4 regions of the Metabacillus sp. GQ13 genome follow, and region 1 is predicted to be linked to each of the others. Evidence: riboswitches for the same ligand, from Rfam matches in the RefSeq annotation. Region 1 holds a riboswitch; each other region holds the start of a gene.

What was found. Region 1 has a riboswitch for cobalamin ahead of AC6CHR_RS15610 (ribonucleotide reductase N-terminal alpha domain-containing protein). Riboswitches for the same ligand answer to the same signal wherever they lie in the genome.
Region 2: it holds a riboswitch for cobalamin, as region 1 does, so the genes downstream of both, AC6CHR_RS17725 (DUF4430 domain-containing protein) here and AC6CHR_RS15610 (ribonucleotide reductase N-terminal alpha domain-containing protein) in region 1, are expected to answer to the same signal.
Region 3: it holds a riboswitch for cobalamin, as region 1 does, so the genes downstream of both, metE (5-methyltetrahydropteroyltriglutamate--homocysteine S-methyltransferase) here and AC6CHR_RS15610 (ribonucleotide reductase N-terminal alpha domain-containing protein) in region 1, are expected to answer to the same signal.
Region 4: it holds a riboswitch for cobalamin, as region 1 does, so the genes downstream of both, AC6CHR_RS11755 (ABC transporter substrate-binding protein) here and AC6CHR_RS15610 (ribonucleotide reductase N-terminal alpha domain-containing protein) in region 1, are expected to answer to the same signal.

The regions. Positions count from the first base shown of each region.
Region 1 covers NZ_JCAXET010000012.1:34,881-43,187, reverse strand. The annotation lists gene AC6CHR_RS15625 (universal stress protein) at 312-818, shown strand; gene AC6CHR_RS15620 (protoglobin domain-containing protein) at 947-2,242, shown strand; gene nhaC (Na+/H+ antiporter NhaC) at 2,593-3,975, shown strand; cobalamin riboswitch at 4,172-4,350, shown strand; gene AC6CHR_RS15610 (ribonucleotide reductase N-terminal alpha domain-containing protein) at 4,493-5,374, shown strand; partial or broken gene AC6CHR_RS15605 (ribonucleoside-diphosphate reductase subunit alpha) at 5,668-7,110, shown strand; gene AC6CHR_RS15600 (ribonucleotide-diphosphate reductase subunit beta) at 7,161-8,210, shown strand.
Region 2 covers NZ_JCAXET010000014.1:101,298-109,604, reverse strand. The annotation lists gene AC6CHR_RS17730 (coiled-coil domain-containing protein) at 1-604, shown strand, start outside; cobalamin riboswitch at 843-1,029, shown strand; gene AC6CHR_RS17725 (DUF4430 domain-containing protein) at 1,164-3,236, shown strand; gene AC6CHR_RS17720 (DUF4430 domain-containing protein) at 3,349-4,227, shown strand; gene AC6CHR_RS17715 (energy-coupling factor transporter transmembrane component T) at 4,227-5,114, shown strand; gene AC6CHR_RS17710 (ABC transporter ATP-binding protein) at 5,087-6,736, shown strand; gene AC6CHR_RS17705 (ECF transporter S component) at 6,715-7,404, shown strand; gene AC6CHR_RS17700 (6-phosphofructokinase) at 7,829-8,307, shown strand, end outside.
Region 3 covers NZ_JCAXET010000001.1:212,444-220,750, forward strand. The annotation lists gene katA (catalase KatA) at 1-93, opposite strand, end outside; gene AC6CHR_RS01120 (NAD-dependent succinate-semialdehyde dehydrogenase) at 831-2,249, opposite strand; gene metE (5-methyltetrahydropteroyltriglutamate--homocysteine S-methyltransferase) at 2,523-4,811, opposite strand; cobalamin riboswitch at 4,984-5,173, opposite strand; gene AC6CHR_RS01130 (STM3941 family protein) at 5,493-6,026, shown strand; gene AC6CHR_RS01135 (hypothetical protein) at 6,355-6,726, shown strand; gene AC6CHR_RS01140 (hypothetical protein) at 6,886-7,008, shown strand; gene AC6CHR_RS01145 (DEAD/DEAH box helicase) at 7,213-8,307, opposite strand, start outside.
Region 4 covers NZ_JCAXET010000008.1:113,391-121,697, reverse strand. The annotation lists gene cobS (adenosylcobinamide-GDP ribazoletransferase) at 1-263, opposite strand, end outside; gene AC6CHR_RS11780 (bifunctional adenosylcobinamide kinase/adenosylcobinamide-phosphate guanylyltransferase) at 268-813, opposite strand; gene AC6CHR_RS11775 (pyridoxal phosphate-dependent aminotransferase) at 795-1,874, opposite strand; gene cbiB (adenosylcobinamide-phosphate synthase CbiB) at 1,896-2,852, opposite strand; gene AC6CHR_RS11765 (adenosylcobinamide amidohydrolase) at 2,849-4,315, opposite strand; gene AC6CHR_RS11760 (FecCD family ABC transporter permease) at 4,318-5,382, opposite strand; gene AC6CHR_RS11755 (ABC transporter substrate-binding protein) at 5,345-6,286, opposite strand; cobalamin riboswitch at 6,580-6,778, opposite strand; gene cobT (nicotinate-nucleotide--dimethylbenzimidazole phosphoribosyltransferase) at 6,848-7,909, opposite strand; gene AC6CHR_RS11745 (cobyric acid synthase) at 7,899-8,307, opposite strand, start outside.

The DNA of each region.
Region 1 (8,307 bases):
GTGTTACCATGGTACGAACAATACTATTAATTGTAGGAGCAATCGTTGTCATATCTTTTTTAGTTAATTTGATTTTTTAATCAGGCACTTTTCTAAATTGAAGCTATCTCCAAAGGGGTATTAGAGGCATTTAGCGAAAAGAGCACGAAGATATAGTTAAAACGTGTACATTAGTACGTTGTACGGAAAACAACAATTTTTCCGAAAACAGCCTTTAATTATTTCCGAATAAAAAAAATACTTGAATTCAGATTAGAAGATGATTTTATAGGGTATTAAATAACATCAAAGCTTTTGAAGGGATGATGAAAATGCAAACATTTCAACACTTAGTAGTAGCTTTTGATGAAACTGAGGATAGTAAAGAGGCGCTTAAGTTAGGAATTGATATGTCGCAACAGTTACACTCAGAAATTTCAGTTGTTCACATTCAAAAAGATGGTCCATTTAAAGAAGATTCAGCTACCGAAAACCTGGTATTAATAAGCCCTACTAGTAGTCATCCTACAGATGAAGTGAGAAATTATCCAATTGTACCTGAACCTAGAAATGTAATAGATGGAACAGAACATGATAAAAAAACGATGGCATTAAAAAGTGAAGCTAGACGAATATTAGATCTAAATAATGTAAAAGGTAACGTGAATATTTTATACGGCGAACCCTCTGAAGCAATTGTTTCTTATGCAACAGATCATCATGCTGATCTCATTATCGTAGGTAGTCGCAATATGAACGGCTTAAAACGGTTAATATTTGGTAGTGTTAGTGAAAAAGTCTCGCAACGATCCAATATCCCTGTTTTAATCGCAAAATAACCTTTTAAAAAAAGTAGACAGTATAAATTGTCTACTTTTTTTATATCTAAACAGAAAAACCATTCAATTTATCAAATACTAGTCGATATACCTAGTAGATAGTAAATTCTAAACAAGGGGATTAATGAATGGGTATTCTTTCTTTTAAAAAGGAAAAAAAACAACCAGCAGCACCGAAGGATCTTTTAAATCAGATTGTCTTAAAGGTCGATGAACCTTCACTAAAAAAGCAAATTCAAATGATTGGTCTTACAACCGATGATTTACTGTTATCGCTTAAACTTCAACCTTATATAGAGGCTAATATCGAGGAAATCGTGAATGCATTTTACGCTTCCTTTGAATCAGACTTGGGACTAATAGATATTATTAACACATATAGCTCTGTAGATCGTTTAAAATCAACCTTAAAAAAACATACGTTAAGCATGTTTGATGGAAGCTTTACTCCTGAAGACGTTAGTCGTATTAGAAGAATCGCTCATATCCATGTAAAAATAGGACTAGAAGCTAACTGGTATATGGCAGCATTTCAACCACTTTTAGCGTCAGTTATTCAAACTGTAGAGCCACATCTCCAAACAAAGCATGAGCTATTAAAAGTAATCCATAGTTTAACAAAACTTTTCAACCTAGAACAGCAAATTGTCATTGCAGCCTATGAAACTGAATATGCACAAGTACGAGCAGCCATTGAACGAGAGAAGGATCAGACCCGAGCTGAAGTAAATCAATTAGCCATACAATTAGCGAACGCAAGTGAAGATACCAATGCGTTTGTTCAAGAAATACTGGCTCACTCAAAGGAAATTGCATCATACTCTATCGATCACCTAGAAGTTGCATCAACAGCAGAAAGCCAAGCCACTAGTGGTAAAGTTGATCTTGAAAAACAAAATGAGTTAATGAACTTTATTGAAACAAGTACTGTCGAAATTTTAAAACAAATGGAATCATTGGAACAAACATCAGAAAAAATTAATCATGTTGTCTCAATCGTTACCTCTATAGCTGAACAAACGAATTTATTAGCTTTAAATGCAGCCATTGAATCAGCTAGAGCTGGTGAGTACGGTAAGGGATTTGCAGTTGTTGCAAGTGAAGTTCGTAAACTTGCTGAGGAAACAAAAAATTCAGTCCAAGGTGTATCTAGTTTAATTTTGAATATTCATAGCCAAATTGATAGTATGTCTACCGCAATTAGCAATGTAGCTGAATTAACGACTAAAGGCACAACACAAATGAGTGATATGAATTCATTTTTTGATACGATTCTAGAATTCATGAATAATAACAAACAGCAAAGTGAAAAAGCAAAATCTGATTTGATGAACTTTACAAATGTTATTAATGATGTCTCTAAAGCAATTACTCAAATTGCAGAAACATCAGATAGCTTAAAGGATATCGCTGAAACAATGTAATAAATTCCAATACCTTTGTATTTGTATTACCAAATACAACAAGTGAAGACTGACTATGGTCTCTACTTGTTGTATTTTTCTATGACTTTATCACTTGATGGATATACTATTGACTTCCCTCTTTTCGTATCCATCTGCCGAATACCTCACTCCTTTACACACCCTGTTCACAACCAATTATCCTGTAAGATTATCGTTTTCCACTGTCTAAATCAAACTTATAATTGACATAAATTATTAGCCTGATATAATATTTTTGTACCCTAAAGCATAAAAGCGTTTAAGTATTAACGTTTTTAAAATTCAATTAGTATATAACTGACAGTAAAGTAGAATAAAGGAGCAAATATATGTCTACCCCCAAAAAAGCCTTTCATTTTAAAGAGGCTCTATTTATATTAGTGATGATTTTAGTCATCATCTATTCTAGTTTGTTTATTCTTAAAACAGAACCACATATTGCATTATTAAATTGTTTGGTGTCTATTTCAATCCTTGGCTTACTGAAGGGTTATCCGTGGAAAAAGTTAGAAGACGGAATAATCAAAGGGATTCAAAGTGGAATACAACCAATTATTATTTTAGCCTTAATCGGGATTCTCATTGGAGCATGGATGAGTAGTGGCACAATACCAACTGTAATGGTATATGCTTTAACAATTATTAATCCTAGTTACTTACTGATCACATCGCTATTTTCTTGTATGGTTATATCAAGTCTTGTTGGTAGCTCGTTCACTACTGTCAGTACAGTCGGTGTCGCCCTTATGGGTGCTGGTATGGCAGTTGGCTTACCAGTTGAGTGGGTTGCCGGTGCCATTATTTCAGGTGCTTGCTTTGGAGATAAAATGTCTCCGATGTCTGATACAACAAATTTTGCATCTGGTGTTTCTTCCGTTGAATTGTTCACTCACATTCGCCATATGACAAAAACAACGATCCCAAGCATTCTCATTACAACCGTTGTATTCTTTATTCTGGGTCGGATGGCACCGATTCAATCATCATCAATTACAGAAATGACAAACATGATAACAATCATTGAAGGTACTATAAATGTTAGTCCTTTAACTTTACTTTCACCGCTTTTAGTTATTATATTGGCTATTCGAAAAATCCCGGTTATCCCAGCACTAATCATGGGAATCATAACTGCAGGTGTAACAGCATTAAGTATACAAGGAATACAATTAACACAATTTTTCCAAGTATTACAGAATGGTACATCCTTCTCAATCGCAAACGAGCAGGTTGTAAATATGATGAATCGGGGTGGACTGCAATCGATGATGTGGTCAATTTCACTCATTTTGATTGCTTTTGCATTTGGCGGTCTATTAGATGTACTGAAAATCATTCCAACGCTGTTAACTGGATTGATTGAGCGAGTTCATACTAAAGGGCAACTAATTCTATCAACTGCTACATCCTCATTAGGGATTAACCTATTAACAGGTGAACAATACTTATCGATTCTTATTCCAGGGCAATCATTCAAAATCTTATATGACAAGATGAAGATCGAACGGAAATATATGTCACGTACGCTCGAAGATGCAGGTACATTAATTAATCCTTTAATACCCTGGGGAGTTAGTGGTGCGTTCTTTGCACAAACACTTGGGGTATCTGTAGTTGACTTCTTACCTTTTGCATTCTTTTTATACTTGTCATTACTATTTTCTATTCTTTACGGGTTTTTTGGCAAAGATAAGACACCGAAAGAAATCTAACTGTTTTAAGTTAGATTTCTTTTTTTCGTTATTTTGTGCTTATATAGATCGTAACCCTCCACACTAACTTATCGAATATGATAAATTTCGACAAATAGAAAGTATTGGTTGATTAATTCACTTATCTGCTTTATCATTTAAATAGAAGTTATTTACCTATATGTTGATATTTCAATAAACACCAAAACTATATATTGTATTTTTGCAAGATTAGGCGCCTATTGGGCTGAAAAGGGAATCTGGTGTAAATCCAGAACTGTCCCCGCAACTGTAAGTGTGACGAACTGAGTTAACCACTGTACAATTCTTTGTATGGGAAGGGCTCATAGTAGGATGAACACAAGTCAGGAGACCTACCTAACGCTTGCGAAAGTTTCAATTTCTTCGGGGACTGAGAAGATGAAACGACGGAAAGCCAGTATGGATTTCTCCATTTCTCTCCTACTCTCCTTAATCTGTCGTTTTCTCCACTCATCCCCGAGCGGTTTTTACAAAAAAACGATGGAGGCTCTTTATTATGAGTATAACAACTGCACCTACTATTATTGACGATAATGGACAAGAAACATTTGATTCAAACAAACTTACAACGTTTATTCTGTCTATTCATCAGCATTTCCCTTCCTTACCTATAGATGATTATTTACATAGAATCCATAGTACTATTCTCCAAAGAGATTCGTACACATCAGAACAACTCACTAATTTACTTATATTAGAAGGATTATCTAATATTACTGAACAGGAACCCGACTGGACCTACTTTTGTGCCCAACTTTATTTAACAAAGCTTTATAAAGAAGCTGCTACTAACAGAGGTTATGATAACAAACAAAAATATGGTAGTTTTAACGATCTAATTAATCAATTAGTTTCAAAGGGGCTCTACCACTCTAAAATTTTAGATCAATATTCTATATTGGAAATTGAAGAGATTGGGGGATATATCCAACCAAATAGGGATCGTTTATTTACTTATATAGGCATTCGCACGTTAGCTGATCGTTACTTAGCTCGTGATTTTTCAAAGCAAACATTTGAATTACCACAAGAACGATTCCTACTCATCGCCATGACGTTAATGGCCAACGAGAATAAAGACAATCGCCTTGAGCTTATTAAGCAATCATATTGGGCAATGAGTAATCTATATATGACAGTAGCAACTCCTACTCTATCGAATGCTGGAAAGCCTATTGGCCAATTATCTAGTTGTTTTATCGATACGATTGATGATAGTTTACAAGGAATATTTGATAGTAATACAGATATTGCCAATCTTTCTAAATCTGGAGGAGGTATAGGCGCATATTTTGGGAAAATAAGAAGCCGCGGTAGTGATATTAAAGGCTTTAAAGGTGTTTCATCAGGGGTTAAAGGTAGCCCTCTTGTGGCGTAAGTTACAAGTAATAAAGGTGGTCAAATGCGGGAAACTCCGAGTATCTCAACGTAGGATACCATGCAGTAATGACATGGCGCTCCCTAAAAAACCGCGAGTGCGGATAATCTGCAGCCGAGCTTCCTATTTGTAGGAAGAAGGTTCAACGACTAAGTAGTTATATAAGTGATTATATAATTCGAACCACCTATCCACTTTCAGAAACAATAAAAAGTGGATAAAGATATAGTCTGTTCTGTGCAGCGATGTATAGAGGTAGGCAGAAATGACCTATCCCCCTAAGTGAACATATAGGGAGTAACAATAAAAGTATTCCATGGATGAAACAACTTAATAACACAGCCGTAAGTGTCGACCAACTTGGACAACGTAAAGGAGCCATTGCGATTTATTTAGATGTCTGGCATAAAGATATCTTTTCATTCCTAGATTCAAAACTTAATAATGGTGACGAACGCATGCGTACCCATGACTTATTCACAGGCGTATGTATCCCAGATATCTTCATGAAACAAGTAGAAGCTCGTGACGATTGGTATTTATTTGACCCACATGAGGTTTACCAAGTTATGGGGTATCATATTGAGGACTTTTACGATGAAGAAAAAGGAAATGGTAGTTTCAGTCAAAAATATTGGGAATGTGTCAATAATGAAGCACTTTCCAAAGAGAAAGTCCCCGCTATTGAAGTCATGAAACGAATTATGATTAGTCAATTAGAAGCTGGAACACCCTATATGTTCTATCGTGATGAAGTTAACAGACAAAATACTAACTCTCATAAAGGCATGATTTACTGTAGCAATCTCTGTACTGAAATCACACAAAATCAGAGTGCAACGACAGTAGAAAATCAATATACAGAGGATGGGAAAATCATCACTGTTAAAACACCAGGAGATTTTGTTGTGTGCAACCTCTCCTCTATTAACCTTGCAAAGGCAGTAACAGATGACGTGTTAGAAAAACTCATCCCCATTCAAGTAAGAATGTTAGACAATGTTATCGATTTAAATACAATACCAGTTCTTCAAGCTAGACTAACCAATGAGAAATATAGATCAATTGGTTTAGGTACATTCGGTTGGCATCACTTACTTGCATTAGAGGGGATTGCTTGGGAAAGTGAAGAAGCGGTTGACCGCTGTGATAAGCTCTATGAAAAAATCGCTTATTATACAATTAAGGCTTCTTTACAATTAGCAAAAGAAAAAGGTTCTTACCCTGCATTTGATGGCTCTGAGTGGGATACTGGTTTATATTTTGATAAACGTGGATACCTGTCTTCGACAAGCCCATTCGATTGGGATCTAGTAAAAGAAGAAACCCAACAATACGGAATTCGTAATGGCTATTTAATGGCTGTAGCACCAAATGCATCAACATCAATTATTGCAGGAAGTACAGCAAGCATAGATCCTATTTTTCAAAAGGTTTACTCAGAAGAAAAGAAAGATTATAAGATTCCCGTCACAGTTCCAGATTTAGATCCTACAACAACTTGGTTTTATAAATCTGCTTATTTTATTGACCAACAGTGGAGTATTAAACAAAACGCGGCTAGACAACGCCATATCGATCAATCGATATCTTTTAATTTATATGTACAAAATACGATCAAAGCAAAGGACTTACTTAATCTCCATTTGACCGCTTGGAGAGAAGGACTCAAAACAACGTACTACGTCCGCTCTACCTCAAGCTCAATAGAAGAATGCGATTCCTGTGCTAGCTAAGGTCGTTTGATCACGAGTAACTTGAAAATTAATACAAAGGAGCACCAACAATGAATAACAGAACAACCTTAAAAAAGCGTAAAATCATGGATGCTGATGCTCCAAATCGCTCAACAGCTATCGTTAACGGAGAAAGTTCAAATGTCTTAAATTGGGATGATGTCACTTATCAATGGGCATATCCTCGATATAAAAAAATGTTAGCCAACTTTTGGACACCCTTTGAAATCAACATGGCACAGGATATCAAACAATATCCTGCATTATCAGATGATGAACAAGAGGCATTTTTGAAAATTATTGGTTTATTAGCTCTACTTGATAGTATTCAAACCGATTATGCTGGCAAAGTGGCTGATTATATTACCGATTCAAGTGTTAATGCATTAATGATTATTCTTGCTCAACAAGAAGTTATTCACAACCATTCCTATTCTTATGTTCTCTCCAGTTTAGTACCAAAACAGACTCAGGAAGAGGTATTTGAGTATTGGAGAAATGAACCGATTTTAAGAAAACGGAATGAGTTTGTTACAAGTGGTTATCAGGCCTTTGCAGAAGATGCAACAATTGATCATCTATTAAAATCGATTGTTTATGACGTCATATTGGAAGGTTTATTCTTTTATTCGGGGTTTGCCTTCTTTTATAACCTGGCACGTAATCAAAAAATGGTCGCCACTAGTACAATGATTAACTATATTAATCGTGACGAACAAATTCACGTTGACTTATTTGTGCAAATCTTTAAAGAGATACTAAAACAATACCCAGAACAAGACACAGAAGAACTAGCTATATTTGTAAAAGAAACTTTCATACATGCAGTAGAGCTAGAGATTGAGTGGGGACGTTTTATAATCGGTAATAAAATAGATGGTATTAACATGCAAGATGTTGAGGATTATATCAAGTTTTATGCAAATGTTCGTTGCAATCAGTTAGGGTATGATCGTCCTTTTGAAGGCTTCCGTACGAATCCTCTTAAATGGATAAAAGCCTATGAAGAAGTAGATTTAGGTAAATCTGATTTCTTCGAGCAAAAATCTAGGCAATATACAAAGGTTAACCATCAGGATAACGGGTTTGATGATCTTTAATCAAATACAAGGAAGAGAGAGTAATTTATTTAATCACTCGCTCTTCCTTCTTTTTATCTATGCTTAAGCTTCTAGTCGAAAAGGATCCTAATCTAAA
Region 2 (8,307 bases), on a different contig from region 1:
TAGTGATCTTGCAACACAAGAAACTAGCTTACAACAAAGCACACAATCTACTTCTGTAGAACTAACAAGTGGAAATAGTGTCGACTCTAACAACTCAAACTCTAGTAATAGTAATAGTAATAGTAATAGTAATAGTAATAGTAATAGTAATGATAAAAATAATAGTAGTAGTAATAATAGCGCTAAGATCGCATCAACACCTGTAAATCCTAATGGTACAGTTAGTGATCTTATCTCTGCTGGTTATAAGTATATTGGTAATTCTGTTTATGACTTTGGTGGAGGAAGAAATGCTTCTGATATAGCGGCTGGCAGATTTGATTGCTCTGGTTTTGTTGCTTGGGCATATTCAACTGTTGGAGTGAATGTAGGAGCAAGTACTAGTGCATTGAGAAATACAGGAACAAGAGTATCAGCTAGTGATATGCAACCTGGTGATATGGTTTTCTTTAATACCTATAAAACCGATGGACATGTTGGTATCTATATGGGTGGAGGAAAATTCATCGGTTCACAAAGTTCAACAGGTGTAGCTATAGCTAATATGTCTAGTGGATACTGGGCTGATAAATTTAGCGGGCGTGTTATGCGTGTGAAATTATAATAGTATCTGGAGCTGGCTTACGAGTCAGCTCTTTTTTGTTGGATTTTTTTAAAAAAAGATGTTGCCACTTCATGATAGGTGTTTACTAGTTTATTCCCCCCTATTTAACGAATGAAACGTAAAACTGCCTATTCTTTAATAATATTGGAGCTTCACGTGAATTTCAAAATAGTTACCAACAATTTGTTACAAATCTTGACAGTATTTTCATTGTAGCCTATGATTAAATCAACTTAATTAAATTAAATAAAAAATAGGTTGATAGATTGAGCAAGTCTATCATTAAAAGGGAAGTCGGTGTTAGTCCGACGCGGTCCCGCCACTGTAATTGGGAGCTCATTACAATATGCCACTGTTTAATATGGGAAGGCTGTAATAGAGTGTTGATCATAAGCCAGGAGACCTGCCTGTTTGACATTACCATTAACTCTACGCGGATAGGGATGGTGTTTGGACACGGGTCTCTCATTTATAATGAATAAACTTGTTGAAAGCACATCTCTGCATTGGGGTGTGCTTTTTTATTTAAGTTATATACAAAATGAGGGGGCTTTATATTTTGAAGATTCGTAACATGTCACAACGAATTATTGCACTTTTTACTATTTTATTATTGGTTACTTTTCAAGTAGCTACATTTTTTCCACAGCAGGTTGATGCTGCTTTAGCAAACGGAGTAACTATATCGGTTGAGGATCAAGACGGAAATAAGATATATCCATTAAAAGCACTAGAAATAGAAGAGGCCCAAACAGCTTTGGATCTTATTAAAGAGATAAATGAACAACTAGGAAAAGAATATTTTAACTATTCAGTACATGAGGAATTTGGTGCTTTTATTAATAGTATAGGAGACATCACTCCTGAAGGTGATAAATACTGGGGATTCATTGTAAATGGAGAGGAAGCATCAGTAGGAGTCTCTCAATTTCAGCTAACAAACGGTGACAATATCCGCTTTAAACTAATTGAGTGGCCTTCTAAAAAGGTAAATGTAAAGGTTTCAGCAAAAGATGGTGATAGTAAGCAAATCATTGATAAAACAGTACAGGTCGTTGAAGGATCTAGTGCTTATGATGCACTGAAATTAGCTGGTGAAAATGCAAAGGTTAAAGTAGATACGTCGATTGACCAGACTTATTTTGCTTTTATTAATAATATTGGTGACAAATCGTTAGGAGAAAATGATTATTGGAGCACGTCAATTAATGATGGATATATGTCAGAGGGGTTATCCGCTTATATCGTAAAAGAGGGAGACCAACTAGGTCTTGAGGTAACAACATGGATACCACCAACTGAACCAACTGAAGAAGACGAACCGACACCTGACACAGATAATAAACCTTCTGTAGATGAGGAAGTGACTACGCCAGATCCAAGTCAAACTCCTGAAGCAGTGATTCAACAGGTAACGGAAGCTATTCAAACAGCGACACAGTATGTTGCGAAGAATAATAGTGATGATTTTTCAATAGTGGCACTAAAAGCAGCTGGAGGAAAGATCCCTTTACAATACACAGAGAAAATCAAAAACAATCTTATAACCAATGAAGGTTATTTCAGAAATGTCACAGATTATGAACGAACTGTCCTTGGTCTAACAGCAGCTGGAGAGGACGCAACAGACTTTGCAGGTTATAATCTAATCGAAAAAATATATTCAAATGAGAGAATGACCAATCAAGGTAACAATGGAGTTATCTACGCGTTGCTTGCTTATGATAGCGGGAATTATCTTGTGCCAGATGATGCAGAATGGACAAGAGAACGTCTAGTAAATTACTTATTAGATGTGCAATTAGAAGATGGTAGTTGGTCACTATTTGGTTCGACTCCAAGTGCTGATATTACCGGGATGGCCCTGGCTGCATTAGCTCCATATAAAGAGCAAGCGACTGTGCAAGCGGCAATTGATAAAGCAGTAGAATGGATTGCTAGTAATCAAGATCCTACAGGTGGTTTTAGTAGTGATTTTAATGGTGGTGAGTCCAGTGAGACAACTGCACAAATTATTATCGGACTTTCTACAGTCGACGAAAATCCAACTGGGGAACGTTTTACGAAGCGAGCAGACGAGGGAACAAACGCAAGAAATTCCTCAACTTCAGAGGGAGTAAACCTTATTCAGCATCTGTTAACATTTAAGCAATCAGATGGTGGCTTTGCTCATCTTATTGGTGATGGCTCAAACGGAATGGCTAGTACGCAAGCTCTTTTAGCTTTAGCTGCATATGATCGGATAGGAGAAGGATCAATCTATCAATTTATACCTGCAGAAAGCGAAGAGGATCCAATAGATGAAGAAAAACCACCAGCAGGAAACGAAGAGGATCCAATAGATGAAGAAAAACCACAAGTACCAGGAAACGAAGAGAATTCATTAGATGAAGAAGAACCATCAGCAATTCCTGATCAAAATCCAGGTAATAAAAATGTAACACCAATCATAGAAACACCAGAAACACTTCAGGTTATTCCAGTTAATAATAAAGAAACTGAAAAAGCTCAAGGAAAGCAGCTACCTGATACAGCAACACCATACTTTAATATGGTAGCAGCTGGAGGGACGCTGCTTGTCATTGGATCATCTATATTCGTATACGCAACTAGACGTCAAACGAATAACTAAGTGAAATGAGGCTGAATCAAAGGACCGACCCTACTAACAACATGTCTGTGGGTACAGTACTTTGACAGCCTCGTTTTCCTATTTAAAAATCTAGCTAGGAGAGTGTTAAAGGATGCGAATGCTGAAAGTGATGCTATATGCGTTACTGGTCGTTTTTTTCATGTTAACAGGATGTGAAAAGGATGAAATTGTTCCAGTAGCTGAACCTGCGAAAGAAGTTAGTGATTCCGCATTGGATATTTCATCAGCTGATAGAGAGCAACAAAGCTCAAAAGCGACTGAAGGACCGACGAAAGCTACAGATAGCGATAAGGTAGTGGCAGACGAACAAAAGAAACAAAACAGTAGTCAAACTGAATCAACAACAAAATCAACTACCTCTAGTGAGGAAAAGGCACCAAACAAAAACCTTTCTACTGATAAAGCGAATTCCGGTACAGACAATGAAGAAAAGTCAACAACGAATAAAACGAACACAACAAACAGTTCAGCAAATAAAACCGCTATTAAAACGGAAGAAAAGGATACAAATCATACACCACCTGCTACACAGGAAAAGCAGACGAACTCGACTGCCAAACCAAATACTGAATCAAAAGCGAAGGAAAAAGAGCAACCAACAAAAACAACTCCTCCACCAAAGAAAGAAGTCCAAGCCAAAACGGTGACTGTAACGGTTGTTGGGGATCAGCAGGTAGGGACGATTTTACCGACAACAAAGGTTGAATTAAAGGATGGTAATACGGTGTTAGATGTAACCTTATCAATACTTAAGCAAAAAGGTGTTCCAGTAAGTGTTAGAGGAAGCGGGACAGGTGCTTATGTTGAGGGAATTGCCAATTTATTTGAATTTGATCGTGGACCTTTAAGTGGTTGGCTTGTCAAACGCAATGGGACGCTTCTTGATCGAAGTTCAGGTGCTGTAGAAGTTAAAAATGGTGACTCCGTTCAATGGATTTATACGACTGATTACGAAAAGGATACAAATTAATGACAAGAGGAATTCATTCCTTTCATCCAATTGTTTGTTTCCTTTATTACATGGGAGCAACTGCACTGGTCATGCTTTATAAGCATCCGGTGTTTTTGGTGATTGGTGCAATGATACTCATCCTTTTTAATATTCAGTTAGACAAAGGAAAGTCCCTGAAAAACTGGTTTAAAATGTTGGTCTTTATTTCTGCCTTTTTCTTGATTATCAATCCTTTGTTCAATCATCGAGGTACCCATATTTTATTTTATCTTCATTATAATCCCATCATGCTTGAAGCAGTGATCATCGGTTTGATATCAGCAATTTCTATTTTTACGATTATGATGTTATTCACTTCCTATAATCTCGTGATCACAGCGGATAAATTTTTGTTTTTGTTTTCAAGGTGGCTACCACAGTGGGCATTGTTAACGATGCTTTCGATGAGATTTGTTCCGCTTTTAAAAAGAAGACTACAAGAGATCGAAACTGTTCAAAAAGCAAAGGGGCTTACAGTTACTGAAGGTAAAATCAAAGAACGGGCTAAAAATGGCATTTTACTTGTGCAGATTTTATTAACCTGGTCACTTGAGGAGGCGATCCAAACTGCCGATTCAATGGCTGCACGAGGCTATGGGATCATGAAACGTAGTAAGTATACACCTTATAAGATGATTATGCGGGATTGGCTCACGATTATTTACCTCGTTATTCTGATTGCGATTGGGATAGGGGGGTGGTGGTTAGGCGATGGAGTTTTGAGCGTTTACCCGGTATTAGAAACAATGTATATACAAGGCAGGGAATGGTTTTATTTACTGATCTTTATGCTGTATATGGGATCGCCGCTTATCATTGAAGGAAGGGAGGTCCTCCTATGGCATTCTTGGAGACGAATCGTTTAAGCTTTACTTATCCAGAAGAAAAAAGGAGCGTCTTAAAGGATGTATCGTTTACTGTTGAACAAGGTGAGTTCATTCTCCTATGTGGTCCCTCTGGAAGCGGAAAATCAACCTTATTACGGTTGATAAAAAGAGAAATAGCTCCACATGGTACCTGCCATGGGGACATTTATATAGAAGGTCATCTCTTAACAGCTTTGTCCGCTCTGCAATCAGCAAAGGATATAGGGATGGTTTTTCAGGATCCTGAGAATCAAATTGTCATGGACAATGTTTTAGAAGAGCTAATATTTGGTATGGAGAATATGGGGGCTTCAACGGAGGAGATGAGGAAGCGTGTTGCTGAAATCGTCCACTTTTTTGGCTTAGAGGAATTGCTAGAACGAAAAACGCATGAGCTATCTGGTGGTCAAAAGCAATTAGTTAATTTAGCCTCGGTGCTATTACTAGAGCCAAAGCTATTATTACTTGACGAACCAACTGCACAATTAGATCCAGTTGCAGCGAGGGAATTTATTGGCATGCTTAAGACAATGAATGAGGAATTCGGCATTACTGTCATTATTGCTGAGCATCGTTTAGAGGAATTGTTTAGTATTGCTGATCGTACAATCGTTTTAGATAGAGGGGAGATTGTGGCATTTGAGAGCCCAAAACATGTTATTCATCGACTAGGTCAAAAACAAAACGAAGAGATGTACAACTATCTACCAAGTCCAGCGCGAATCTATATCGAACATACACCAACGATTTCAAACGAGGAGATTCCATTATCAGTGAAGGAAGGGAAGCAGTGGCTAAAGAAAAAAACGGTAAAAAAATCGGATGTTATAGAGACTGTTCCATCCTATCAAAATGAACTACTAACACTCAATCAGATTGATTTTCAATACTCAAAGGAAACGAAGAAAATTTTGAATGGATTATCATTAACCGTTTATGCTGGAGAATGGCTTTCGATTGTAGGGGGAAACGGGACAGGGAAATCGACGTTATTAAAGATTATCGCAGGTCTTGAAAAGGTTCAGCATGGGAAGATTTTATTTAGAGGGAAAAAATTCAAAAAACAGCTGCCCACTGAAATTGCTTACCTTCCACAAAATCCAAAGCTATTTTTCATTCAGGATACACTTGAAGCAGAAATGAACGAAATCATTGATTTTCATAAACTAGAATCAGGTAAGGAAAGAATGGAAGAACTTTTTAAGATCTTTAACATAAATGAATTAAAAGGGCGTCATCCATATGATCTTAGTGGAGGAGAAATCCAAAAGGCGGCACTTGCTGGTGTAATACTGCCAAAGCCAAAGCTTTTATTAGTGGATGAGCCTACAAAGGGTCTAGATCCAGAGGCTAGACAGAAATTTGGGGATTTATTAAAAATATTACAGGAACAAGGGTTAACGATTGTGATGGTTACCCATGATATTGAATTTGCTGCAAGATATGCAACGAGATGTGCAATGATGTTCCAAGGTTCGATTACAACTGAAGCACCTTCAAAAGACTTCTTTCAAGGAAATGCCTTCTATACAACAGTAGTGAACCGAATGATAAGGGGATTCAATGTTCCAAATGTTTTAACGGTAGAGGAGGCTCGTAGATCTTGGCGCGTTCTCGGGTAATTCTTTTAGCAATCGCGGGGCTAAGCAGTGTTGTTTTAATTATGACCACGCTTTTAGCAGAGCAGCATTATCTTTTGGTCAGTATTTTCTTCATGATTCTTACCTTTCTCCCCTTTGTGATCCGCTTCGAAAGACGTAAGGTTGCGGGTAGGGAGTTAGTTATACTAGCTATATTAGCGGCTGTTGCTGCAGTTAGTCGAGTTCCCTTTGCATCATTACCAAGTGTGCAACCAACAACCTTTGTGATTATTGTGACAGCTATTGCGTTTGGGGCCGAAAGTGGTTTCGTAGTGGGGGCACTTGCTGCATTAGTTTCGAACTTATTTTTAGGACAAGGGCCTTGGACCCCATGGCAAATGTACACGTGGGGGATGATTGGCTTAACTGCCGGGTTATTACGTCATACAAGAATGATGAATCATTTAAGTGGAAAAATAATCTTTGGTTTTGTAGCAGGGATATTATTTGGATGGGTAATGAATCTTTGGCATTTTGTAAGCCTTGGTGAATATGCTGATATTTCAACAATTATTGCTTATTATACGAAAAGCATTTATTTCGATCTAGCACATGCACTATCCAATGTCTTCTTCTTAACAATCTTTGCAAGTAGTTGGCTGAAAATTTTACAGAGGTTCAGAAAAAAATATGGAATACTAGCAAGATAAAGTGTTTAATCTGTGAAAGTGGGTTAAGTACTTTTTCAATGGAAGTGTAGTTTTTAACATATAGTTGAAGAAATTGCCCATAATAGAATGAGGCTAATCCGATATAGGTGCTCTAAATAAATTCCGTTTACACATTGATTGTAAATAAAGATTGAATCACATTAATTTTTTGAAAATTTACGTTTTTACCTATTTATCTTTTCTTTCATTTCAGGTATACTTACGGAGTAACAAATGTTCATGGTATATTGAACGTAATTTCTAAGTGACTAGAGTAATGATGAAAATATAGGATTAAAGCTGGCAGATATGTCATAAGTCATTCAGGAATGCCAGGTATAGTCGTTACCTTTCATTCCTGAGTGCCTTAGGATTGGGCTTAAAAAAGTTAGTTGAGCTTTTGTTCAAAATGGGGGGAACGTAGATGAAAATAGGTGTAGTTCATTTTGGTTGTGCTTCAGCAGGTTCTGCTCAGATTGCTCGTACCCTTATTGACGAGGTATCTGAACAAGTAGAATCGGTCTATGGTATCGAATGGAATCGATTTTCTAAAGAAATTGAGCTTGGTGAGCTTTCTCAAAAAGGATCAGCGTTTAGACTAGGTTCGGATAGCTTTGTATTAAGTAGTTTTCCAATTGCTATATGGAAAGAAAAAGCTAAAGAAATAGCCGATAAACTTTCAAGCTTAGATAAAATTATTTTATTAGGGGAAAGTGAAGGTGAGCCTCGTCACCTAACACTTAAACAGTTACACGTTCCGATAAGTATCTTTAACAATATTGAAGGATCACAATTAACGCTGGGCTATGATACGGCTTTAAACTCGATTGTTAAAAATATCGAGAGTGTAAGAGATACAGCTAGTTCCTTGTCGTATGGTAAGGTACGAGTATTCAATGTGCA
Region 3 (8,307 bases), on a different contig from region 1:
TAGTAAAGTCGGGCCACGCCCTCCAGCAGTCATTGAATTCTGGTTGTCCCCTACTGGAGCACCCCAGCTTGTAGTTAGTTTATTATTAGTCATTTTTAGAATCACCTCATGTTTTATTTGAATATAATATTATAATAACATGTCTCAGATAGAAATCAATACTTTTTTATAATTATTATAATTTAATACTAATAATTAGTTGCGTACTTGCAGAATGAGTTCAATACAACTGATAAAAAAGATACCTAAATGAACATAGTAATCTTCTACTTGTTCATTAACCCTTTTTATACCTATGAATATGGTCGTTAAACTAGTACAATAAAATCTAGCTTTTTTAAATTGCCTTTTCAACAGTTCGATTTCTGTGCTTATTTTGTCTTTTATGAAATTATCATTCGTTATGAAACACCAAAAATAAGACTTTACTTTATAATCTACTCCCGCAGATTATTGTAGAATGTATGAGCCATCGAAACAAATTCAAATGGAAAGAGAGGGTTTTCTTTTGGTAAAATAGATTATTTTATATCAACACATTGGGTCAGGGGAGTAACTTTTAGATTGATTCCAATATTATTAAGAATAAGAAAACTTTAATAAAACTGTATTAAATACACTAAAAATATCAAATAGTATTTTATAGGAAATCGTTAAATTCCACTAATATTAAAAAGTACCTCCATCAGGTCTTATAGGCCAAAGTAAGGCCAGACCGACGCATTTACTATTCTAGTATCGGTGAAAAAACCATTTTATTTAGGTTAAAAGTTCTACAACGGAAGAATTGAGAGTAAAAAAAGCTCAGCATTTAAGCCAAGCTGTTCTTCTCATAAACCAAGCGAAATATATTTCACTTCCAAATATTCTTCAATACCTTGATGACCACCTTCACGTCCGATACCACTCTGTTTAAAACCGCCAAATGGCGCTTGTGGTGTGGAAGGAAGTCCATCATTAAGACCTATAATTCCATATTCAAGTGCTTCTGTGATTTGAATGCCTCTCGTTATATTTTCTGTAAAGACATATGCTGCTAATCCATAGATTGAATTGTTAGCTCGTTCGATAACCTCATTAACGGAATGAAATTTTGTAATTGGAGCAACAGGACCAAAAGTCTCTTCTATCATGCATAGCATATCGTCATTAATATTTGAAAGAACGGTTGGTTCAATGTATAAACCATTATTCTTTTTCCCACCTGTTTCAATTTTTGCACCCTTGGCAATTGCATCATCTATATGGTTAAAAACTTTAGTAACAGCAGCTTGATCGATTAGAGGACCAATGTCTGTGCTCTCATCCATTCCGTTTCCAGTAGATAACTCTTTTACTTTTATGACAAATTTGTTAATGAAAGCATGATAAATAGATTCTTGTACATATATTCGATTTGCACAAATGCATGTTTGCCCTGCATTACGAAATTTTGCTGCGATCACTCCATCAACAGTTTTATCTAAATCGGCATCTTCTAGTATAATAACTGGTGCATGACCACCAAGTTCTAGAGACAGCTTTTTAACGGTTTGCGCCGATTGTTTCATTAATTCTTTGCCAACTTTTGTTGAACCTGTAAATGTTAATTTACGTACTCGATCATCTTTAAGCCAAACCTCACCTATTTCCTTTGCATCACCAGTTATTACATTTATTACACCTCTAGGTATGCCCGCCTTCTCTGCAAGTAATACTAGTTTGAGCGCAGTTAATGGCGTTTGTTCGGCCGGTTTAATCACAACGGTACACCCTGCTGCTAGCGCAGGAGCCACTTTTCTAGTAATCATTGCTGCTGGAAAATTCCAAGGGGTAATGACGGCTACAACACCAACTGGCTGTTTTTGGACGAGAATTCGCTTATTTCGTTGCGTTGCAGGAATCGTTTCTCCATAAATTCTTTTTGCCTCTTCCGCATACCATGAAATAAATCCATTTGCATAGTTTATTTCACCCAGTGCTTCTTTCAATGGCTTTCCCTGCTCCATCGTCATTGTTTCTGCTAGATCATCACGGTGTAACGTAATCAGATCATACCATTTCCTGAGTAGGTCTGAACGTTCATATGCTGAATAAGCCGACCAATCTCGGAACGCAGAACTGGCAGCTTCAATTGCTTTGTTTGCTTCATTTGCTCCACCATTTGGAACTGTTGCTATGACTTCATGGTTTGCAGGATTTATCACTTCTGTCGTCGGTAAACCCTCACCTGTCCATACCCCATTAATAAATATGTGAAATTTTTCCATCGATGTTATACCTCCTACATTGGAATCCACTCTTTTTAACATTTAAAATGATATCTTTTAAATATTCATTTAGATAGCTCTTTTCAATCTATCTAATACTTTTCCCTCCTATATTAATTGTAATCTAAAAGACTTTCATTTATCTTGCTCAGTATCCTATTCCAATACAAATTTATGCCCTTCCTTAAACATATATATTTAAAAACGGAAAAAACACTACATACCCCAAAGGGTAGTAGTGCCTTTACCTTTATCTATTCTCTTCGATTTTACTTAAACTGTTTCAACGGCTTGAATTTTTTCTCTGTATACATGTGCTGCATTAACCATAACTTTTAGTGCTGCTACAGTCTCTTCTTCACCTCTCGTTTTCAAGCCACAATCTGGATTCACCCAAAACGCACGATAATCCAAGACTTCCAGTGCACGTTTCATATTTTGTGTAATCTCCTCTAATGCAGGTACACGGGGACTATGAATATCATATACTCCTAGACCAATTCCTTTGTTATAATGGTGTTTTTCAAAGGATGCAATCAATTCTCCATGACTTCTAGATGTCTCGATCGAAATAACATCTGCATCAAGGGCGTCAATAGCATGGATAATATCATCAAAATTCGAATAACACATATGTGTATGAATTTGCGTATCTTCATTGACAGAAGATGTCGCCAATTTAAAGGCATGAACAGCAGCTTGTAAATAACTTTCTGTTTTTTCTTCCTTTAAAGGCAGTCCTTCTCGTAATGCTGCCTCATCTACTTGAATCATCGTAATCCCATTTGCTTCAAGCGCTTCAACCTCTTTGCGAATTGCTAAAGCTACATGATTTAATACTTCAGTACGACTAATATCATCACGGACAAATGACCAATTAATAATGGTTACAGGGCCGGTTAGCATTCCCTTTACAGGCTTTTTAGTTAAGGTTTGTGCATAGACTGTTTCCTTCACGGTCATGTTTCCAAGACAGTAAACATCACCGAAAATAACTGGTGGTTTCACACATCGGGAGCCATAAGACTGAACCCAACCAAATTTGGTAATTGCAACACCTTCAAGCTTTTCACCAAAAAACTCAACCATATCTGTTCGTTCAAATTCTCCATGAACAAGAACATCTAATCCTAGGTCTTCTTGAATATCAATCCATTTCTTTATTTCTTTCTGAATATACTGCTCATATTGTTCAGACGTTAACTCCCCTTTTCTCCACTTCAACCGCTGTTTTCGAACTTCCTTTGTTTGAGGAAAGCTACCAATCGTTGTAGTAGGAAGTATAGGTAGATTCCATTTAGCTGAGTGTAATTCCTTCCGTTTTTCGACACTTATTCTTGAAGAAGAATAAGATTTAATATTGTGCATTGCTTCATGAACATTTTTTACATTACGATAGAATGAATGTTTAATTGAGTGTATAGCTTGATCATACTTATCAAGTTCATTCATCTTAATTTCCTCATTTAAATACCTCGTTAGCATCACAACTTCGCTTAACTTTTCATCCGCAAATGCTAAAGAACCCTTCACTTGAGATTCTAATTGCTGTTCACTGTTTATGGTCACGGGAACATGTAACAAACTACAAGACGGTTGAACCACTAAATGATTTTCATCAACAAATTCCAATATCTCTTTTACAAGTTTTGACTTATCCGTCAGGTTAGATTTCCAAATATTACGCCCGTCGATGACTCCAGCAAAAAGAACTTTATCACTAGGGAAACCATGTTTTTCTAAATTGATAACACTGACGCCTTCATCGTGTACAAAATCAACACCAATTCCCTGTACAGGTAACTGAATAATTTCTTCATAAAATTCAATGCTCTCAAAATAGGTTTGAAGAATAAGATTTACATCCTTCACACCATCATGAAACGCTGAATAAACGTCCTTAAATTCATTGATGATTTCCTTGTCCACATTTTTAACAAGAATAGGTTCATCTATTTGAATCCATTCTGCCCCAGCTTCCTTAAGTTGATTAAACACTTCGATATAAAGTGGGACAAGAGAGTTTAGTAGCTCAGATCGCTTTTGACCATCAAAGCCTTTTGAAATCGATAATAAGGTAATCGGACCTAATATAACAGGTTTCCCTATAATGTTTAGCTTTTCCTTAGCCTCTAAAAACAAGCGTAATAATCGATTATCTACTAATTTAGGCTGTGCTTCTTTTAACTCAGGAACAATATAATGGTAATTTGTATTAAACCATTTCGTCATTTCAGAAGCTATTTTCCCCTTACTTCCTCTCGCGATCTCGAAATATTGGTTTAAAGAAAACGTCTGAGCTATAGTTTTAAATCGTTCTGGAATTAATCCAAACATTGATGCTGTATCTAAAACATGATCATAATAACTAAAATCTCCAACAGGAATGAGATCGATTCCTTTTTCATGTTGTTTACTTAAATGTGTTAAACGGATTTGTTCCATTTCATTATGAAATTGTTCTTCATTTATTTGCTGTGACCAAAATAATTCTAATACTTTTTTCCATTCGCGATTCTCACCAATTCTTGGGTACCCGATATTTGAACTTTTAATTGTCATTTGAGGAACTCCTTTTCTATGTAACTAAAGTTTTAAACTATTTTTTCCCATTAAAAAAAGCCTCTCTATGGGACAATAAGAGAGACGAACGATAGGCATAGTTAACTAGAGTTGAAATGAATATTAAATGGTTTCAACATATGACCACCACTCCTCCCTATTTCGCGTAGGTAATAAGTGCATACAACAGGCAGGTCTCCTGACTTAGGTTCATCACTTAATATCCCTTCCCATTTCTAGTTGAAACAGTGGATTGTAATCAAGCTCCCCTTAACAGTGGCGCGACCGTGTCGGTTTTTCACCGAACTTCCCTTTTAAGTTAAAAGTGATTTACTTTTAACACCTATTGACTGAACATTATTAAATTTTAAATAATTAAAGCTTGTGACTTACAATAAATCATTTTGAATGTTTTATCAAGAGTTTTCTCCTAATTTTTATCAAACTAGTTATCAGGTATCATTTGTTTACATAATAATATTATTGTATATAAGGTGTTATGTAATTATCCTGAAACGTTATAAGCATTCTTCCTATTTTAGATATATCAGTTAATTTTTGTTAATTATGTGGTATAATTATAGATTAAAGGGTTTTTTCAGGTTTCTATGACAATGAGAATAGCAACAAACATAAAGAAATAGCCTAAAAACAGCTTACATATAACCTGGAGGAGTCCAAATGGAAGAAAATTTTTATATGTCGAAAATAAAAACGTTTAGTGCTTTTTTCATCATGCTTATTTTCACTTCCGCTTTTCTAGTATTTACAATTAATATGCTTCTATCCGACGGTGTTTCTCTAATCGCTATTTTTTTTAGCCTAAGTTTGATCCTATTTGTATGGTGCACATATATGATTGGAAAGCAACTATTCGGGATCGATCCGTTCATTTCTGTTAGTCCTTCTGGAATAACACTAAATGGTCCTCTTAAACTTGGCTTTGTTCGTTGGGATGATATTGAAGGATTCCTACCCTATCAACATAAAACCATTAGATTTCTAGCTATCGTACTTAAAGACGAAGAGCGTTTTATCGAACAATTACCTAAGAATAGTAAAATGATGGCGAAGATTAACCAAAAGACTGGCTTCCCCGCTTTTAGTTTTTCATTAAACTATTTGAAGGAAAAAGAGCAGTTAATTGATATCTTAATGAAATATGAAGTTGCTTTCTTTGTTCCTGATGATGAGGATCAAAGTGATGAACAGTAAAAGTAAGTGAATGAGTACGAGAAAAAACAAACATCTCAACATTCATTAGACCTTGTTATAAAATTCGTCACCAACATGGCTTATTATGTAGTAAAATGTAATTATCTGCGGTTTCCCGAGAAATAATAGCCGCTGTGATTACTTTACTTTCCTATTTCTTCATTTAACAACGGGGGCGACGGGCTCATCTGTTATTGTTTATACTACGATCTCCACTTCAAAAATAATTAACTACTTTTAAATAACTAGACATATGCCGTTACACTCCACTAAAACCTACATAAACTTATATGGTCTCATCACTTTTCAAACTAAGGAGTGTTCCTTTATGAATCCATATCATCATCATTATTATTATGATGTATCACAACAAGATCAAATACATTATCCACAATATTCTTCCTTTCATCAACAAATGCCTTTTGAAACAAATAGACAACCCACTGGGCTTGAGCGAAGGGTTACTGCCGTTGAGAATCAAAATGAGCGACAAACTCGGGAACTTACACGTCTAAATGAAGAATTAAAAAGGCAAAATCGAGAACATAACCGCTTAAATAAAGAAGTCACCAGACTAAACAGTGAATTTATCCGCACAAATCAGCAGCATACACGTAGACTAAATCGCTTAAATCAACGTTTACGAGATGTAGAGAAAAAATTAGATTTACCATTTACGCCTGGCGAAAGTGGATTTTAGGCTCTCTCTTAAGATTCTAGCTGAGTTGACATGATAATTAGTTAGGTTAGGCTATTTACATTCACAGACTATATGTCCGCAAAAATTTCTAGAAATGACTAATAATCCCCTCTTATTTGAGAAAAATAAACGTATTGAAAAAGAGAGGGGGCCTGCAAAATGACAAATAAAAACGATAATCGTGAACGTAAAAATAAATACCCGAAGAATAAGCAAGATACTGAATTTTCAAAGGAAATTAACATTCGAAGTGAACTGACTAAGAAAGATCTACAAAAATAAAGATTGTTTTTGCAAGGGTTGTTTTATATCGAAAAAGGCTAACATTATACACTCCCATTACAAAAGGTGAGAGGATATCATCCTCTCACCTTTTTCATAGTTTTGATTTTTGAAGTATAGAAAACGGTAAACATCCATCTCCAGTGGGTCTACCTAGAAAAAGTTAGCTACCATGTTCGTGCTGAACAGATACATCTCTTTGTTCTATCGAGTTCTTCGTCTACCTTGAGGACCTGATTGATTTTTAGATCTATTATCATCCCTTTTGGGTCTTGATGAAGAATTTGAATGATTTCTTCTGAGATTGTCTCTGGTTGCAGGACGTCTAGACTTTTTAATTTCCTCGGCTCTCTCTTCTTGATAATCTTCTTTATCTGGAACACTTATTCCTTTAATGACTTGTTTTTCTAATGTTTGATTTATTCCCTTTTCAATCATTCGTAAGAAATCTAAATCTTTTGGAGCAACTAAAGTATATGCAACACCGTCACCACCAGCACGACCTGTTCGACCAATCCGATGGACGTAACTTTCTACATCATGTGGAATATCATAGTTAAATACATGGGTAACACCTTCTACATCAAGACCCCTTGCTGCAACATCTGTAGCAACTAAAAACTGTGTTTTCGCTTCACGAAATCGTTTCATTGCCTTTTCACGTTTTGATTGTGTTAAATCACCATGAAGCTCATCCGATTCGTATCCACTAGTAATAAGTGCTTCTTGAAGCTTTTTAGCACGGATTTTCGTCCGACAAAAAATGATTCCAAGAAATGGACGCTGTTCTTCCAATAAATGCAGAAGTGTCGCCTGCTTTCTTCGGTCAGTTGTTTCAACTACAATTTGTTTAATTTCGTCAACTGTAATTTGTTTTGCCTTTACTTGAATATTCTCTGGGTCTATCATGTACTTTTTAGCGAGTGAACGAATTTCATTAGGCATTGTCGCAGAAAAAAGCATTGTTTGCCGTGTAGATAATGTTTCAAAAATGATATCATCTACTTCCGGAAGAAAACCCATATGAAGCATTTGATCTGCTTCATCTAAAACAAGCTTTTGAACAGTAGAAAGGTCAACTGTATTACGGCGTATATGGTCTAGCAACCGTCCAGGAGTTGCCACGACAATATGCTGTGCACCTTTTAATTTTTTTAATTGATGATTAACGTCTTGACCCCCATAAACAGCTAATACTTGAGCTCCCTCTATATTCTCAATCATTTTTTTGATTTCTTTCGTAATTTGTTGGGCTAATTCACGGGTAGGCGTTAAAATAAGAGCTTGGATTTCAGGATT
Region 4 (8,307 bases), on a different contig from region 1:
ACATCCATTAATCCATCTAAATGGAGTCCACCTGTTAGAAACACCCACAGTGTTATCAGGACCAACGCAACCATCCATGCAGGTATAAACGACTCCGTTAGCGTTAATGTCAAAGCTAATATACTTCCAATAATTAGACCAACAATTGCAAAGGATGATAATGCCCCTTTAATTGAACCTTTTTCCCATGGACACTCAATTGGAATTGGAATCCTCGTTAAAAATTGTATCGATAAAATAAACCCTTGAATAGTTTGCTTCATTTGATCACCCCTTCCATTGTATTGGAATTCCAGCGATTACTTGAAAGACTGATTCTGCGTTTGCGGTAATAGTTCGATGCACTTGTTCTAAAGTGTAGATGTATTCGTGAACCATCATATGATCAATTGGCATTCCTTCATTTAGATCATTAGAAACGATGATTAACTCTATTTGCTTTAGCCTTGAAATCTGTATCCACTTAGACACAGATGCCTTTATATTTGCTAGATCGGCGTTTCCCTTATACATCATGTTATTTAACCAAACTGTTAAGCAATCCACCAAGACAATATCCTTAGCTTTTGTGTTTTCTAAGATTGTTGATATATCAAGTGGTGCCTCAACCGTCTTCCATATTGGCTCTCGTTCTTTAATATGACGGTTTATTCGTGCTTCCATTTCCTGATCAGTACGTTCTGCAGTAGCAATATAGAGTAATGATGAATGATTAACTCTCTTATATAAGTTGAGTGCATACTCTTCAGCAAATGAACTTTTTCCTGAACGTGCTCCTCCAGAGATAAACGAGATCAAGACCGTTGCTTCCAACGACGTAATATGTCTAACAAATAGGTATTTTCTTGTTCACTCCGAACGGCAAATCGTAAATACCTGCCTTCAAGACCATAAAAGGTATGGGTATGTCGAGGAATAATGTTATTCGCTAATAAAAAGTGAAGCAAGTGTTCAGTATCGACTTGTTGATCTTGATCCTTTAGTAAATAAAAATTAACTAGGGTAGGTGAATAATAGAAGCCTAAATTTGTCAGCTCAGAAGTGATCCTTGCTAACTGTTTTTGCAACCACAATTTTGTTTCATCGACAAATACAGTTTGTTTGAATATGGTCGGTAATAACGCAATAACGACTCCATTTATACTCCAAGGAATTTGGTTTTTTTTCAAGCGGGTAATGGTGTTCATACTTGCTGTCACATACCCTAGACGCAAACTAGGTATCGCATAAATTTTCGTCAACGATCGTAGTAAGATTAAATTAGGATATCTTTCGATTAATCCTGATAAATCTGGTACTTCAGTTGGTAGAAAGTGAATAAATGCTTCATCCACAACAATTGTCGTTTGACAAGTCAAACCTTTTTCAAGAATGACTATTATATCTTCAAAATCAACGACTGTACCTGTTGGGTTATTTGGGCGGCATAAAAAGACGATGTCTATGTCCTCTATTTTATTGATAACTTTTTCAAGGGGAAAAGAAAAATCTTGGTTCAATGAAAGTTGTGAGACAGATAAGCCATAAACCTCACATGCGCGTTTGTATTCAGAAAAAGTTGGTTCGATAATGAGTGCCTTTTTCCCAGTAAACAATTGGGCAACTAAAAATATCGCTTCAGAACCACCATTTGTTAATAGAACTTGTTCATCTAACAAATGCTCTTGTATCGCAACTAGCTTTGTTGCCTGTTCATATTGTGGGTCTGGGTATTTATCAAATTGAGTAAACACCTCAGATAAGCTTTCTGATACCTGTTCTGGGGGACCTAGAGGATTAATATTTGCACTGAAATCATAGTATGATTGCCCTTCAATTATTCCATGTAACTCTAGAATTCTATTAGGTTGTCCCCCGTGTTCTGGCCATTTCATCGTTTTGTACACCTTCCTTCTCTATAGGCTAATAACAAGAATAAAAAGGATGAGCATAAAGGTAATCCATGCACCATTCATGTAAATAATCGAATTCCGAATATCCTTTGGCACCAATACTCGTATGGGATTACCCATGGTCGCTCGATGGGAGGCAAGCCCTTGGTAGTAATTTAATCCCCCTAATTCAACACCTAATAGTCCAGCAGTCATTGCTTCCGGCCATCCACTATTTGGACTCGGATGCTTTTTGGCATCACGTAATGTTACCACAAGCCCATTTCGTTTTTTTGCATGGGGAATCAGCCAAGAAAATAACCAAATACAAAGGGCAGTTAATCGTGCAGGAACCCAATTTACTAAATCATCTAATCTTGCTGATGCCCAGCCGAATTGTCGATATCTATCATTTTTATAACCGACCATTGAATCTAATGTATTAATAGCTCGATACGCCATCGCTAATGGTGCACCGCCGATTAATCCCCAAAATAATGGAGCAATAATCGCATCAACTGTATTCTCAGCTACTGTTTCTACCGTTCCACGTACGACTTCCTGGGTTGGCAAATCTTCGGTATCACGACCCACAATATAACTTAGCTTTTTTCGTGCTAACGGTAAATCCTTATTTTTTAAAGGTATCGCAACATCCTTTGCAGCTCTCTGTAAACCTTTAATAGCAATCGTTGTTGAGATGAAATAGATCTCAATAAATAAAGCGACAAATGGATGGATTAATCCGGCAATTGATAAAATCATTTTCATACAAATAAATGTTCCGATTACAATCATAATTGTTAACATGGTGCCTTTAAGTTTACGTAACTTCCCACTATTTAAGGTTTTCTCAACTTTACTAATCACCTTGCCTATAATAATGACTGGATGGGGTAGCCACCTTGGATCACCAATTAATAAATCAAGGATAATGGCAGCTAGGATTACATAAAAATAAAAAACAATCACAGTTGTCATTGCTTTTCACATCGAATCTTATTGTTAGTTACCGCTTCTATTATTGTTTTATATACGGTTATCCCTATTGCCTTTCCAATCACAGTTCCTGAACCTGCATAAGGTGTTAGTTCTCCAAGTTGTGTCGTAGCAATAAGCGTACTATCTGTTGATGTTCCTGTAGCAACCGTTTGGCTGTGAGGATCTTTAATCTGTAAATCATGAAATGCTTTTGTCTTTGCCTCAGTAGCAGATTGGATCGCATTCACTAGTGCACCATCTGTTAAATGAGCATTGAGGAAGACCATGATATTTACCGTGCCAATTTGAAAGCTTGTAGTGATTCGGGAATGATCAGTAATATCAACTGCATTACCAACACCGGCTGTAGTGACAACTAAAATCTCTACCCCTTCTTTTTCTTCGTGAACAATACTCCTATCTTGAAGGATAGCTGCCGTCATCATACCTACTGTATTATGCTCACTTATTTTCACTAGTTCTAGCCAATTAATAATATCTTTCTTTGGGTCGCTACTATGATAATCTTTATCTACATGGAAATTACAAAAATGATTACACCAAGTAAGACCATCACCAAGAACGCTATTTGAAATTGTTCTTAATGGATGATTAAATCCAATATGTATAAAGTGTTCCGTTTGTTTTATCGCAAAATTCATTTCTTTATTTAGCATAGTTGCTACGTGATAAGGAACAACGGTAATTTGTGGTTTTGGCACTACAGGGTGTTGGATATTTTTGATTGCCACTTCATACACTTCTTGAAGTTGATCTTCCTTTTGCAATACCGAGAGATCACTGGATTCTATGATTTTCCCTTCGTTCATAAGAACAACTTTATCCGCAAAAAGGGCTGCTGTATTTAAATCATGCAGAATCGCAACTATCGTTAATTGGTGCTTACGTTGGTAGTCTTTAATTTGGAGCAACATTTCGACTGTATGCTTAATATCTAAATGATTTGTTGGCTCATCTAAAAAGAGGATCTTCGGTTCTTGAGCCAAGGCTTTTGCTAATAATACCCGTTGTTTTTCCCCACCACTTAATTTGTTAAAAGGCTGCTTGCGAAATTGTAAAACATTCGTTTGCTTCATAACCTCTTCGACGATTTGATAATCTCTTTTAGAAATGTGTTTGATTATCCCTTTTTGGTGAGGATATCTTCCTAATAAAACTATTTCTTCGACTAAAAAGTCAAAGTCAATTTGGACTTCCTGTGATAAAACAGCCATCATTTTGGCACGTGCTTGAGTCGATAAATCACGTAGAGATTGATTAAAGATAGAAATTGTACCTTTTTGAGATGGTAACACTCCTGTTAATAATTTTATCAGCGTTGTTTTACCGCTTCCATTTGGACCGATTATCGCGTAGAAATGACTTGTTTCAATCGTAAGCGATAAATCGTGAATAATCATTTTTTGCTGATAACCACCAGAAAGGTTTTTTATGTCAATCATGTTTATCCCCTTCCAACGCGTTCTTTTATTAATAATAACCCAAAGATAGGTGCTCCAATTAATGCGGTAATGACGCCGATTGGTAATTCACTTGGTGCAATAATCGTTCTTGCGATTAGATCAGCTAAGATGAGATATCCTCCACCAACCAACATTGAGAGCGGTAAAACAAGCTTATGATTCGGGCCAACTACTAATCTGATAAAATGAGGAATGACCAAACCTACAAAACCAATTGCACCAGATACAGCAACTGCTGCACCTGTCAGTAAAGACGCTCCGACTAAGATGTATATTTTTCCGTGTTGGACATTTACACCTAAGTGTTCTGCAGATTCTTCACCAAGTGCAAAGGCATTTAATTCTCGCGAACGGACAAGTAACAAAAAGGAACCGATTAGAAAGAAGGGAATGATTAATTTAACATGACTCCAGCCTCTCATTCCGATATTCCCCATTAACCAATAGAGGATCTGACCTGTATCTTCGCGTGAGCTTAACGAAATGATAAGCGAAATAACTGCTCCTAAAAATGAGCTGACAATAATCCCTGCCAAAATAATGGTCTCAATAGATAACTTGCGATTAGCAAAATGAGTAACAGCAAAAACCATGACCATCGTCAAGAATCCACATAAAATCGCAATCACAGGTAACGTATATCCACCTAAAAAGGTAAATGATAACTGAAAATAAAGGACACTAACAGCCCCTAAAGAAGCACCTGAAGAAACACCAATTGTATAAGGATCAGCGAGCGGGTTTCTGAGGAGTCCTTGAAAAGCTGCACCTGCAAGTGAAAGAGCTGCACCTACAAAGAATGCCAATAGTACACGTGGTAAACGAATTTCCCAAATAATTCTTTCTGCGACATCAGGAATCGTTTTATTAAAAATGGTCTGGTTAAACAAATTTGATGTAATCGTGTCAATTATGACCGGAATCGGATAGTGAACACTACTAATAAATAAACCAAGGAGAGCTGTACTAAGTACAAACCCTCCGCTTAAAAGATACACCCATAAAATTTTATTCGCCAAAAACGTCCGGATAAATGAGTTTTGCAAGCGTCTCAACTCCATCAATTAGTCTTGGCCCAGGTCTTGTCACCATATCATTTTCAACATCAAAAACTTGTTCATTTTTAATTGCGGGTACTTCTCCCCAGCCTGCACGGTTTAATACTTGTTCTGAAGGATTTTCAACATAATACCCATAAGTGGTAATGATGACATCTGGATTCAATGTAACTATCTCTTCTTCTGTCATCTTAACCCAGCCTGTTTGCTCACCGGCAGTATTTATAGCATTGATTGTTTCTAACATTTCATGCATGAATGTATTTTGACCAGTTGTAAAAATATCTGGTGCCGGGGAAACTTCAACCCATACGCGTTTCTTCTCCGTTACCTCTTTAGCCTTTTCAGATATCTCGCTCAAACGACTTTTCATATCAGCTATCATTTTTTCGGCTTCACCTGTTGCACCAACTACTTCACCCACTAAGGTAATTGTTTCATAGACATCATCTAAAGATGCAGCATCTCCCACAACAAGAACATCACTTCCTGCTTCTTTAAATTGCTTTAAGATATCCTGATTATTTTCGTGATGGAAATTTGTAACCAAGATAAGATCTGGTTGTAATGCTAAGACTTTTTCTACATTTATTTCCTGACCGCCTACTTTTTCAATCGCTTCAACCTCAGCTGGATAATTACTGAAGTCATCAACCCCAACTAGCTTTTCTCCTTGACCTAAGGCAAAAGTAATTTCCGTATTACTTGGAATGAAAGATACGATTGTTTCCGGTTCTGAATCGATTGTAACCTCGTCCCCACTACCATCTACGACAGTTACTGGAAATGCTTGTTCACTATTTGTTTCATTTGTGTCCTTAGTTTCCACCTTACTGACTCCGTCTTTTTCTTTCTCCTCTGTTGCGCTACAACCAATTGTGAAAACGACCATTAATGCAAACAGTAGGTTTAGCAAAAACCATTTTTTCTTTGTTCCTGTCAATCTTTTCAACTCCCCATTTTTAATAATAGTAAGTCTTCCCAATAAGGTGGCAAGATCTATGTACTGTAAACTGTCCTATAATTGAAGAAAACATTACTATTGTTTTTTGTCTAGTCGCTGTTGTTCCTATAAAGAAAAAACGCCTCTTCTCATGGAATAGGCGTAAGTTGTTTTAGGGTATACGATTGAATTGCACAAATCAAACATCGGATACTTTAAAGGCATCCTTTTCCACGAAGGATACTTCAACAACATAATAGGCAGGTCTCCTGGCTCACGCATCAACATGATCGCTTTCCTTCCCGGATCCAATAAGGATGCAGTGGATTATGTAAGCTTCATTCAACGTTTACAGTGGCGGGACCGCGTTGGATTTTCACCATAACTTCCCTTTTACCCTTAAAATTTTCATTTGTAAGGACCTATTATTGACTATTCAATTTTTGTGACAATGATTATTATAGTAGATTATTGTAGTCAAGTAAATGAAAAAACGACAAGATTCCGCGTTTATTCGCGTTTATTTGCAACGCCTGCTGAATCAAACGTTGCCATTCCTTTAACCATTTGAGTTGCCGCCTCTAGTAACGGAAACGAAAGAGCAGCGCCAGTGCCTTCACCTAATCTCAAATCTAGATTTAATAATGGCGACTTAGATAAATGGGACAAAGCATGGAAATGGCCTGGTTCTTGTGAAATATGTCCTGCAATCAAATATTCCTTTACCTTTTCCTCGAGTAGAACAGCTAACAACGCAGCAGACGTACAAATGAATCCGTCTAATATAATTGGAATCCTTTGTTCAGCAGCTTTTATGATTGCTCCGACCATCCCAGCGATTTCAAGTCCACCTATTTTCGATAATATATCGATTGCGTCGCTAGGATCTGGATTTCTTTTTTCTAACGCATCTGTTATGATAGAGACCTTTCTTTGTCTACTTTCATCGGTTATTCCTGTTCCAATTCCTACTGCATCCTCAACAGAACAACCTGTTATAACAGAAGCAATAGCAGCAGCAGTTGTTGAATTCCCAATGCCCATTTCACCAACAATTAGACTCTTTGCTCCTTTATCAATGACCAATTGTGCAGTTTCCATTCCAACAAGGATTGCCTGGTTTGCCTCCTCCACTGACATCGAATTTTTTTCATAGAAGTTATCTGTACCGTGTTTCACCTTATTTTGTAGCAAGTATTGATGATCTATATCCTCGGCAATTCCGATATCAACAATTTTTAAAATCGCATCGATTTGCTTTGCAAAGACATTGATCGCTGCGCCACCATTCAAGAAATTATGTACCATTTGGATCGTAACTTCCTTAGGAAAAGCCGATACGCCCATGTCACTAATTCCGTGATCCGCGGCAAATACCAATATGCCGGGACGGGTCACCTCTGGAAAGACTTGATGAGTAATCCCTGAAAGTTGGATAGCTAATTCTTCTAATTTCCCTAAACTGCCAATTGGTTTCGTCAAGGTATTAATGTATTCTTCGGCTTCTTTCATTTTTTCATTGTTAAGTGGTTCTATCGCTTGTAACGTTTTTTTAATGTCATTAAGATTCATCGATTTCTCTCTCTTTTCTATGATAATTATTAATCATTTCAGATAGTTTCTCTATATCTATCGCTTCTCTTACATGATCTGCTAATCGATTATATTCACTTAATCGTCTAGTTTCATATGACTTCCTATTTAGAAGTGGCTTAAGCGATTTACGTTTTCGTATGTGATTTAAAAAATGTTCTTTGAAAAGGTCATTGTGAAAAACACCATGAAAATATGTTCCGATACATGTTTCCGATTGATTTTTACTACCATCTACTCGATCGGATAATTCAATGAGCGTTTGCAAATCTTCTAGATGACTGGTTAAACCCATATGAATTTCATATCCGGTAACGTCTATCTCTTTACCAAATAAGGTTAGTGTTCCTTCTGATCGAACGGTTATCTTTTCTTTT